2 regions of the Rhizobium sp. SRDI943 genome follow, and region 1 is predicted to be linked to the other one. Evidence: predicted binding sites of a transcription regulator. Region 1 holds the regulator's gene; the other holds the start of a gene.
What was found. The regulator LexA, encoded in region 1, represses DNA repair genes until DNA is damaged. The targets are predictions, from matches to a motif close to TGTTCNNNNTGTGTTCNG.

Region 1 (5,273 bases):
CCTGTGCGGCAAGTTCCTTGCGCAGCGTATGGAAGACTTCCGAACCCATGCGCACGGCTTCGGCGATCGAATCGGCGCCGACCGGCAGGATCATGAATTCCTGGAAATCGATCGGGTTGTCGGCATGGGCACCACCATTGATGATGTTCATCATCGGCACTGGCAGCAGGCTGGCGGAAGCACCGCCGACATAACGGTAGAGCGGCAGGCCGGACGCCTGGGCGGCAGCCTTGGCGACGGCGAGCGACACGCCAAGGATGGCGTTGGCACCGAGGCGCGACTTGTTCGGCGTGCCGTCCAGCTCGATCATGATGTTGTCGATCTGGATCTGGTTTTCGGCATCGATGCCGCCGATCGCGTCGAAGATCTCGGTGTTGGCGGCTTCGACCGCCTTTTCGACGCCCTTGCCGAGATAGCGCTTGCCGCCGTCACGCAGTTCGACCGCCTCATGCGCGCCCGTCGAGGCGCCCGAGGGAACGGCCGCGCGGCCCATGCTGCCATCTTCGAGATAGACATCGACTTCGACGGTGGGGTTGCCACGGCTATCGAGAATCTCGCGGGCGATGATATCGGTGATTGCAGTCATGGGTTCTTCCTGCTCGGTGGGTGATAAATGGTTCGAAACCTGTCTTAGTCGAAGGCGTGCAAATTACAATGCTGCAATAGCCGTCGGACCAGCGTTCGGATGTGGCCTATAGCACGATCATGTCAGACTGTTGAACGTCAAGCCTTGGCGACCGCATCGAAGGCGAGCAGCTTTTCGAGAAGCCGCGGCATGTCCTTGAGATAGACCATGTTCGGGCCGTCGGAAGGGGCATTGTCGGGGTCCTGATGGGTTTCGACGAAGACGCCGGCAATGCCGGCAGCCACCGCTGCGCGCGCCAGTGTTTCCACGAATTCCCGCTGACCGCCGGAGGATTCGCCCTGCCCGCCCGGCTGCGCCACGGAATGGGTCGCATCGAAGATAACGGGCGCACCCATCGCCGCCATGATTGGCAGCGAGCGCATGTCGGAGACCAGCGTATTGTAGCCGAATGAGGCGCCGCGCTCGCACAGCAGCACGTTCGGATTGCCGCTGGCATTGAGCTTCTTAAGGACGTTCTTCATATCCCAGGGAGCGAGGAACTGGCCCTTCTTGACATTGACGACGCGGCCGGTCTTGGCGGCGGCGATGAGAAGGTCGGTCTGGCGGCAGAGGAAGGCCGGGATCTGCAGGACGTCGACGATCTTTGCCACCTCCGCGCATTGCTCGGCGGTATGAACGTCGGTCAGGACGGGAAAACCGAATTCCTTCTTGAGGTCGGCAAAGACCTCCATGCCCTTCTCGATCCCGATACCGCGTTCGGCCGACAGCGAGGTCCGGTTCGCCTTGTCGAAGGAGCTCTTGTAGACGAGGCCGATGCCGAGCTTTCCGCAAAGCTCCTTCAGCGTGCCGGCAACCATGAAGGCGTGGTCGCGGCTCTCCATCTGGCAGGGACCGGCAATCAGCGACAGGCGGCCGGTATTGGAAAAGGTGACCTGGCCTTGGCCTTCGCCGACCCTGACTTCGGAATTCGTATCAGTGCTCATCGTGTTTCCTCGAAGGCGAAGAGCGTGCCCTGCCCGGGCGCGGGCTTCACCAGAATGCGATTGTTCTTGCGCGTGTATGTCACCCCGTTAGCAGCCAAATGCGCTTCTGTCACGGCAAGATCGGCGACAGCGAAGAGGATTGCCCGGCCGCGCAGGCCGCGATCTGCGGATGAGTCGGCGATGTCGAAATAGGCCTCCAGCCCTTCCCGCGTCATCAGGCTGATTTTCGCATTCGATGCCGCGATATTGGCGCCGAAACCGGTTTTCTCGACTGCCGATTGCGCCACGGCAAGGCTGACGAAGGCTGCGAAGGCGGCAGCATCAGGCGCGCAAAGCGCTATCTCGACTATGCCGGTCACGCCATTGGCATGCGTCTCCAGCGCGGCGCGCTCGGCCGGTAGCGGATTGACGCGCTCGACGGTGAAAAGCAGGAGATCCGGCGCGCGCAGGTCGGCGGCGAAAGCCAGCTTGAAGCCGGCAATCGTCTCGGAACCGTCCGGCATCGTCATCGGCCGGGTGAACTGCAGCATCTCGCCGGCGCTCGATCCGTTGCCGACGAAATTCTGATGATCGATGCCGGCATCCTTGCTGCCGAAAGCCAGCCCCGAAAGCCCCTCCTCGCCACAGCGGAAACGGACGGCCTGGTTGCGGGCAGTGAAGACATTGCCTTGGCGCGCCGATGCCTCGCTCTCCTCGACGCTCGCAATCCCGAGTGGCTCCAGATAGGTCTTGTCGGCAAAAAAGACGCAGGCGTTTTCCGTTCCGAAGGGATGGCGCGCATCGGCGGCAACGGTGAAGCCGAGCTTGCCGAGCCTCTCGCGCGCCAGATCGATATTGACGACCGGCAGCACGACATGATCCAGCGGGTGCGGTTTGGCGGAATGCTCGTTCATCATATCCCTCCTGGAAACGGCAAGAGATGTGCGACGGCGCGCCCCTCAATACAAGAGATGTGTCCCAATCCGGCGAATGAAAATAAAAATCTCAACGAGTTGGCGCCAAGTTTTACGGAAATTTAGCTACTTGCGGAACACATATGGAACATATAGTGTCTGTTCTGGATTTGTTTCAATCACGAGGTCACAACGTCGATGCTCACGCGCAAACAACAGGAGCTTCTCCTTTTCATTCACGAGCGCATGAAAGAATCCGGCGTTCCACCGTCTTTCGACGAAATGAAGGATGCTCTGGACCTCGCCTCGAAGTCCGGGATTCATCGCTTGATTACAGCGCTAGAGGAGCGAGGCTTCATTCGCCGCCTACCGAACCGCGCCCGCGCGCTCGAGGTCATCAAGCTTCCGGAGGCCTACAGCCCCAGCATCCAGCCGCGGCGCGGCTTTTCGCCGAGCGTCATCGAAGGCAGCCTGGGCAAACCTCAGCCGGTCGCCGCCCCTGCTCCCGCAAAACCCGTCGCCGACAACGGCAACTCGGTTTCCGTGCCGGTCATGGGCAGAATCGCCGCCGGTGTGCCGATTTCGGCGATCCAGAACAACACCCACGACATCGCCGTTCCGGCCGACATGCTCGGCTCCGGTGAACATTATGCGCTCGAGGTCAAGGGCGATTCGATGATCGACGCCGGCATCTTCGACGGCGACACCGTGATCATCCGCAATGGCAGCACCGCAAGTCCTGGCGACATTGTTGTTGCACTCGTCGATGACGAAGAAGCGACACTCAAGCGCTTCCGCCGCAAGGGCGCCTCGATCGCACTGGAAGCGGCCAACCCGGCTTACGAGACCCGGATTTTCGGACCAGACCGTGTTAAGGTGCAGGGCAAACTCGTCGGCCTCATTCGCCGCTATCACTGACATCGGTTAGGCCGGATTCGGTAAAGCTGTTGCTGCGCCAGTCAAAGGCGCGATGGCGCATCCATGGTCGCGACAATGCGTCAAATGCGGTTGCCACCTCCAGGCCGGCGTCCGCGAAGCGCAACTCGATGGATCCGGTCCTGCGCAGCGTCTCGCCGGTGAAGAGCGTCGCACCTGAGCGGCAGCTGTTGAAACGCAGGCGGACCGACGTCACGATGATATCGGCCGCGTCGCATGCCGGGCCGAGATAGGCGGCATTGTCGATGACAGCAACCACACGACCATTGCCAAGCCTTGATGCGCACCAGGCCCTCTTGACGCAGGAAAAGCGGTTTGCTTCACCGGCCGCTGCGGCCGCCCGCATCGCTGTCCTCGCTTCGTTCTGCTGATCGCGGGAAAGCTTGACGCGGCGGTCTTCTCCTACCTGCGGGATAGCAGGACCATCCAGCATCTTCGGCGGATCATGTCTCGGCAGGACCAGGGCTCTCTGCCACTGGTCGAAGATGAAATCCGGTGGTCTTTCACGGTTGGAAGCCATTGCTGCCGCTTCGACCACCGCGACGAGACTGCCATCCTCCGAAATCACCAGATCCGGCGGCCGGGGAACCGGTAGAAGCAACAGGATGAGCGTTGCGACCGCGATGATTGATGTGCCGATATGGCGCAGCCGGGTGCGGAGCAGCGTCAGCAGCAGAAAGCCTGCCACGGCGACCGCGAAATACCAGGCGGGCAAGCGGCCGACGTCGATATTGCCATCCCAGCCGGACACCGTCTTTGCGACCGCGATCACCAGATCGAGGCCGAATCCGACGACCTTCCAGGGCAAAACATCCAGACCGAAAGGCATGAGCAGCATCGCCAGCAAGCCGGCCGGCATGACGATGAAGGAGATGATCGGCATCGTCGCGAGGTTTGCCGGCAGGCCGTAGGCGGTCAGGCGATGAAAATGCTCGATCGAAAACAGCGCGGTGGAAAGACCGCCGATCAGCGAAGTCAGGAAGACGCCGCCGAAGAAACCGGCAACCGTAACGACGGGCCTGATGATAGGTAGCTTCAGAAAGGCGTTTTCGCGGACGCGCCGGTCCTTCCACAACTGATAGCCCGAGACCAGCGCTAATGTCGCGGCAAAGGACATCTGGAAGCTCGGACCTAAGACCTCGGACGGTGAAATGAGGATGATGACGAGGGCGGAAAGCGCGACATTGCGCAGGCTGATCGACGGCCGGTCGAAGAAGACGGCAATCAACATGATGGCCATCATGATGAAAGCGCGCTCGGCAGAGACCGCAAAGCCCGAAATCAGGAAATAGGCAGTAACGGCGATGAGCGCGCCGGCGGCAGCGATCTTCTTCGTCGGGTAGGCCTCAGCGATACCGGGAAAGATGCTGAGCAGCATCCGAAAGCCGACGAAGAAGATGCCGGCCGACAGCGCCATGTTGAGACCGGAGATGGCGATGATATGAGCCAGACCGGACTGGCGTAGTGCCTCCGTCGTCGCATCCGAGATGGCGCGCCGCTCGTCCGTCACCAGTGCGGCGGCAAAAGCGCCGGTATCGCCGGGCAGGATCGACCTTATCCGGTCGCCAATGCCGCTGCGCAGCCGGTAGAGCCCTTCGAGCAGCGCTTCCACCGCCGATCTTGCAGCCTGCGGACCTGCCTGCGCATCGTCCTTCGTCGGTGCACCGTAGAAGAAGCCGTTGGCGCCGATGCCGTCGAAATAGGCACTGAAGGAGAAGTCGTTGAGCTCGGGAAGTGCTGGGCCCGCCGGCGGCGTCAGCCGCGCCCTGCCGGTGATGATATCGCCGATCTCGAAGGCTGCGTCCGCACCGCGGGCGATGGCGGTGATGCGTTCCGGCGGCCGCTTGACCTGAGGCGCTTCAGTGCCGGTGACGG
Region 2 (5,273 bases), 1.9 Mb from region 1:
CCCGCTCACACTTTTCGGCATCATGCTCCGATCAGGCAATCAGCGGCGCGGCGACAGCCTTCAGTGCCTTCAACGCATGCTTCGGATCGAGCCGCACCTGCAGCCCGCGCTGCCCGCCATTGATATAGACCAGCGGTTCGCCAAGTGCGGCTTCCTCGATCGCCGTCGGCACGGTCTTTTTCTGGCCGAACGGGCTGATGCCGCCGACATGATAACCCGTCAGCCGCTCGGCATCGGCAGGCCTCATCATGTTGGCCGATTTGCCGTGAAAGGCGCTGGCAAGCTTCTTCATGCTGATCTCGCGGTCCGACGGCACGACGACGCAGACCGGATTGCCGTCCACCTCCGCCATCAGCGTCTTCAGCACCCGATGCGGCGCCTCGCCGAGCGCTTCGGCCGCCTGCAGCCCGACGCGCTCGGCATTGGGGTCGTAGTCATAGGCATGAACGGTGAAGGCGACGCCTGCCTGCGAAAGAAGCTGTGTCGCGCGCGTAGTCTTGGACATCTCTTTCCCTCGTGAGTTCAGCGGGCCGCCTGTCAGCCTCCGAACGTACCGGCGTAAATCTCCGGCTTGAAGCCGACCAGCAGCTTGCCCTTCACTTCCAGCACCGGCCGCTTGATCATCGACGGCTGGTCGAGCATCAGGGCGATTGCCTTCTCCCGGGTGAGGTTCTCGCGCTCGGCGTCGGGCAATTTGCGGAAGGTAGTGCCGGCGCGGTTGAGCACAGTATCGAGGCCGGCCTGGTCGATCCAGGCTTCGAGATGGGCGCGGTCGATACCGAGTGCCTTGTAATCGTGAAACTCATAGGCGACGCTATGTTCTTCCAGCCAGCTGCGCGCCTTTTTCATCGTGTCGCAATTCTTGATGCCATAGATGGTGACGGCCATGCCCGATCGATCTCCCTGTGATAGCAGCGAGATAACATGCACGAAGGCCGGCGCAAACGCCGTGCGACGTTTTATCCCCGAGCGCGTCGACAATCGCAGCCGGACAAAACCGGCCCCGTTCAATTCTCCAGCGTGCCGGCCTTGCGGGAAGCCTTGCTGGGTTCGTCACAGGCGATCTTCATCAGGTCGCCGCGCCGCCGCACCAGCCTGTCGGAGGTTCGGGTCAGGATCAGCCCGTCCTGCGGCGCGGTGAGCTCGATGCTGCCGCCCGGCTGCCCCGGCCTAGTGACGATCGTCACTAGGCGGTCGCCTTCGGCAACCCTCTCGCCGATGTCGCGATGGAAGAGCACGGCTCCGCCTTCTGGCGTGCGGATGATCTCGACATTGTCGAGCGGCACGGCCGGACCGGAAAATGGCATTGCCGCGGGCTTTTCGTCGCCAACGGTCCCCCGTGCCGCGAGGAAGTGCCAGAGCCCATCCGCATCCTTTTTCGCCAGCACCGGATCGACGTCGCGTTTGCCGCGCAGCTCGACGGTGACGGAGAGTTTGCCGGGCAGACGGGGCCGGCGTTCGCCGGGAACCTCATATTTCCATGCAAAGCCGACGGCCTCCTCGAAGGCCGAGCTTTCGCCATCCGAAAGCAGCACGGCCTCCATGCCGAGTGAAGCGGCAAGATCGGCGGCCTCCGGCCAGAAGGCCTCGTCGATATAGGCATATTGCAGGGATTCGTCGTCGCAATGCAGGTCGAGCACGAGATCGGCGCCAAGCGCCATATGCAGCAGCTGCCTCTTCAATCTGTCGGTAGCCGGGTAATCATCGAGATCTTCGGTCAGCGTGGTGCGATCGACAATCGAGATCAGCGGAAAATCCCGGTTGAAATTGGTGCGTGAGCCCAGGTCGAAACGGCCCTGCAGCTCGCCGAAATGCGATTGCGCCGCACCGATCGGATTGGCCTGCGGCACGATGGTGATGTCGCCGGCGATCCCACCTTGGCTTTCCGCCTGCCGCAGCCTTTCGCAGAGGAAATGCAGCAGCACCGTTCCCGGCAGCTCGCCGGCATGCAGTGCCGCCTGGATATAGGCCTTCGGCGCCTTCGGATCGTGGCCTTTAAAGCGCAGCACCGGCAACCGCCACTCCGTTCCCGGCGTATCTCCAGGGATGATGATCTCTGAAACGTCCATGCTGTCTTCGTTCCCGTTTACAACCAGCGCCCGGTTAGGCATTCCGAGCTATATGAGCGGAAATGGGGCAAGCGCAAGCGTGGTCCGAAGACATCATTGCCTCAGCCGAGCAGCGGCCAGCGATCGATGATCCGATGTTCGGTTTTTCCGAGAACACTGTGGATGAGCAGGAATTCGGACGCGGTCCATGAAACGGGTGTGTCGAGGGTCGTCGGCGGCACGGCTTTGCGGTCATAGAGAAGTGTCATGTGCGGCTTGTAGTCGCGGCCGACATTGTGCCGCAAGCCGGCATTGTACATGCCGACGCCCAGTTGGACGTGCAGCCGTGTCAGTGGTTTCCGTCCGCCTTCGCCGCAAAGCACAAGCGAACGCGCCTGCGGGAATCGCATGATCCGGTCGAAGCTTATTGCGATCGGGGCACTCTCGACTGTGGCGCCGGCCTGTCGTGCCGCGAAGACCACATCCTCCGGCAGCCTCGGATAGTCGCCGACCCAGATGATCGACACATGCAATGTCGTCAGGCGCGGCATCCCGGAAAGGGAGAAGGCTCGACGATAGTCATCGGCGATTGCGGCCGCCTGCTGCTCGACGGCATCAGGAGGGCAGAGCGCAAAGAAAAGTCGGTGTCCGCTGACGTAGCTTTCGTTCCGCCGTCCGCGACCATTTTTGTCGTCTCCGAAGTCGAAGGGCATCTGGTTCATGGAGTTTCAGGTCGTCATGACCCGCCTCGTCGTTTTCAAAACGCGACGAAGATACTCTGCAAGGAAACAACATCAAGAACAAAAAGAGAACATAATTTCCCGACATGCTCGGGGCCACACTTATCCGAAACGTCGCTCAGGACCGGGTGAAGTGGCTAGTCGGTCGACAATGCAGGGGCGCATCGCAATATTTCCTGGAAGCCTGACGCGCGCAAGAAACGGGTTGAAACAGCGGCCGTCCCATACGATTTTGAAGGTCATCGAAAACGCGGAGGCTGTGTCATGGCTGAGACAACGCACCACTATCTCATCTTCGAAACCGCGGGCGGTTTCTGCGGTATTGCCTGGAGCGACGCCGGCATCATCCGTTTCCAACTGCCGACCAAGTCAGCGGAAGCGACGGAACGGTTGCTGTTGCGCCGCCTGCCGGATGCCGAAGCCGGCGCGCCGACGCCTGGCGTGCTCGAGACGGTCGCCGCCGTGAAACGCTACTTCCAGGGCGAGGAGACGGATTTTTCCGGCGTCGAACTCGATCTTGCCGGCCAGGATGCCTTCTTCCGGGATATTTATGCGGCGGCAAGGCGTGTCGGCTGGGGCCGCACCACCACTTACGGCGCGCTGGCCAAGGAGCTCGGCGTCGGGCCGGAAGCCGCCCGCGACGTCGGCCAGGCGATGGCGAAGAACCCTGTCGCCCTGATCATCCCCTGCCACCGGGTGCTTGCGGCCGGCGGCAAGATCGGGGGCTTCTCCGCGCCCGGCGGTTCGTCATCGAAGGCCCGCATGCTGGAGCTCGAAGGCGTCAACCTTGCACCGCCGCCGCCCGCCCAGCAGTCGCTGGGTTTTTAGGCGGCGGAGGTTCTTTCGTTTTCCGCAATTCCCGGCAAAATCGCTTCGCGCTTTGCCTGGCAAAACCGCTCTACACTTTTGCTGGAATTACTTTGGCAGCAATCTCAGCGGATCAATAGGGGCTGGCTGTCGGTCGGATGATGATCTCGCTGACATCGACATCATCAGGCTGGCTGACGGCGTAGAGGATCGAATTGGCGACGGCCTCGGGGCTGATGGTGATCGCCCTGAAAGCCTTCATGGCATCACGCGCCGTCGGATCGGTGATGGTGTCGGCGAGTTCCGATGTCGTCGTGCCCGGAGAGATGACGGTGACGCGGATACGATCGGACTCCTGCCGCAATCCGTCCGAGATCGCCCGTACCGCGAATTTCGTCGCGCAATAGACAGCCGCCGTCGGAGAGACGCTGTGGCCGCCGATCGAAGACAGGTTGATGATCTGCCCTGATCCCTGCGCCTTCATGATCGGAAGCGCCGCCGCAATGCCATAGAGAACACCCTTGATATTGACGTCGACCATCCGGTCCCATTCGTCGACCTTGAGGGCGTCGAGTAGCGACAGCGGCATGACGCCGGCATTGTTGACGATAACGTCCAGCCGTCCGAATTCGGAGCGGGCGAAGCCTGCAAAGGCTTCCACCTGGGAACGGTCGGTGACGTCAAGCTGTCGCCGGCGCACCGACCCGCCCTTTGCGGCGATTTCGCCGGCGAGTTCCTCCAGGCGCTCGGTGCGGCGGGCGCCGATGACGATATGGGCGCCTGCGGCAGCCAGCACCTTTGCCGCGGCCTCTCCGATGCCGCTGCTGGCGCCGGTGATGGCAATGACTTTCCCTTTGATATCAGACATTTCAAGCTCCATTTTTGCAGGTGAGATTTTCGTTACGGTTAGCTTGGAAAATCGGCGCTGAGCGTCGTCTCCGCCCAGGCGTCGAAATTTGCGCGCAACGCATCGAGCCGTTCGCGGGCGATCTTCAAGGCGGGTGCGCCGAGCAGCAGGCGTAGCGGCGGTTCGTCCGCCTCGAACGCCGATATGATCGCGGTTGCCGCGCGCGCGGGATCGCCCGGCTGGTTGCCGGAGACCGAGCGGGTGGCCTGGCGGCGCTTGCCGGATGTTTCGGCATAGTCTTCGATGATCGTGCTGGATTCGACCATCGATCGGCCGGCCCAATCCGTGCGGAAGGCGCCGGGTTCGAGGATCGTCACATCGATGCCAAGCGGCCTGACCTCATGGGAAAGCGATTCCGATAGGGCTTCGACCGCGAACTTGGTGGCATGGTAATAGCCGGTTGCAGCAAAAGCGACGAGCCCGCCGAGCGACGAGACGTTGAAGATATGCCCTTGCCGGCGTCGGCGCATGCCCGGCAGAATCTGCTTGGTGATGGCGATCAGTCCGAACACATTGGTCTCGAACTGGGCGCGTATCTCGGCATCATCGCCCTCTTCGATCGCTGAGAGGTAGCCGTAGCCGGCATTGTTGACGAGGACGTCGATCGCACCGAAATGCGTTTCGGCGTCACGGACTGCGCCGGCGATGGAGCGGCTGTCCGTCACATCGAGTGCAAGGGCAAGCGCGCGGTCCCCGTGTTGTGCCTTGATATCTGCCAGTGTCTCGGGTCTGCGCGCCGTCATGGCGGCGCGCCAGCCACGGGCCAGCACG

Region 2: AC245Y_RS23500 (2'-5' RNA ligase family protein) is a predicted target of LexA. The motif match lies at 2,845-2,862, and genes of this name have one in related genera.

The regions. Positions count from the first base shown of each region.
Region 1 is NZ_CM172787.1:1,809,582-1,814,854, reverse strand. Features, by position in the region: gene eno (phosphopyruvate hydratase) at 1-586, opposite strand, end outside; gene kdsA (3-deoxy-8-phosphooctulonate synthase) at 724-1,569, opposite strand; gene AC245Y_RS09550 (VOC family protein) at 1,566-2,462, opposite strand; gene lexA (transcriptional repressor LexA) at 2,661-3,380, shown strand; gene AC245Y_RS09540 (ComEC/Rec2 family competence protein) at 3,361-5,273, opposite strand, start outside.
Region 2 is NZ_CM172787.1:4,715,961-4,721,233, forward strand. Features, by position in the region: gene ybaK (Cys-tRNA(Pro) deacylase) at 32-505, opposite strand; gene AC245Y_RS23490 (ArsC family reductase) at 538-888, opposite strand; gene AC245Y_RS23495 (succinylglutamate desuccinylase/aspartoacylase family protein) at 1,008-2,069, opposite strand; gene AC245Y_RS23500 (2'-5' RNA ligase family protein) at 2,171-2,770, opposite strand; gene AC245Y_RS23505 (methylated-DNA--[protein]-cysteine S-methyltransferase) at 3,053-3,616, shown strand; gene AC245Y_RS23510 (SDR family oxidoreductase) at 3,729-4,463, opposite strand; gene AC245Y_RS23515 (oxidoreductase) at 4,502-5,273, opposite strand, start outside.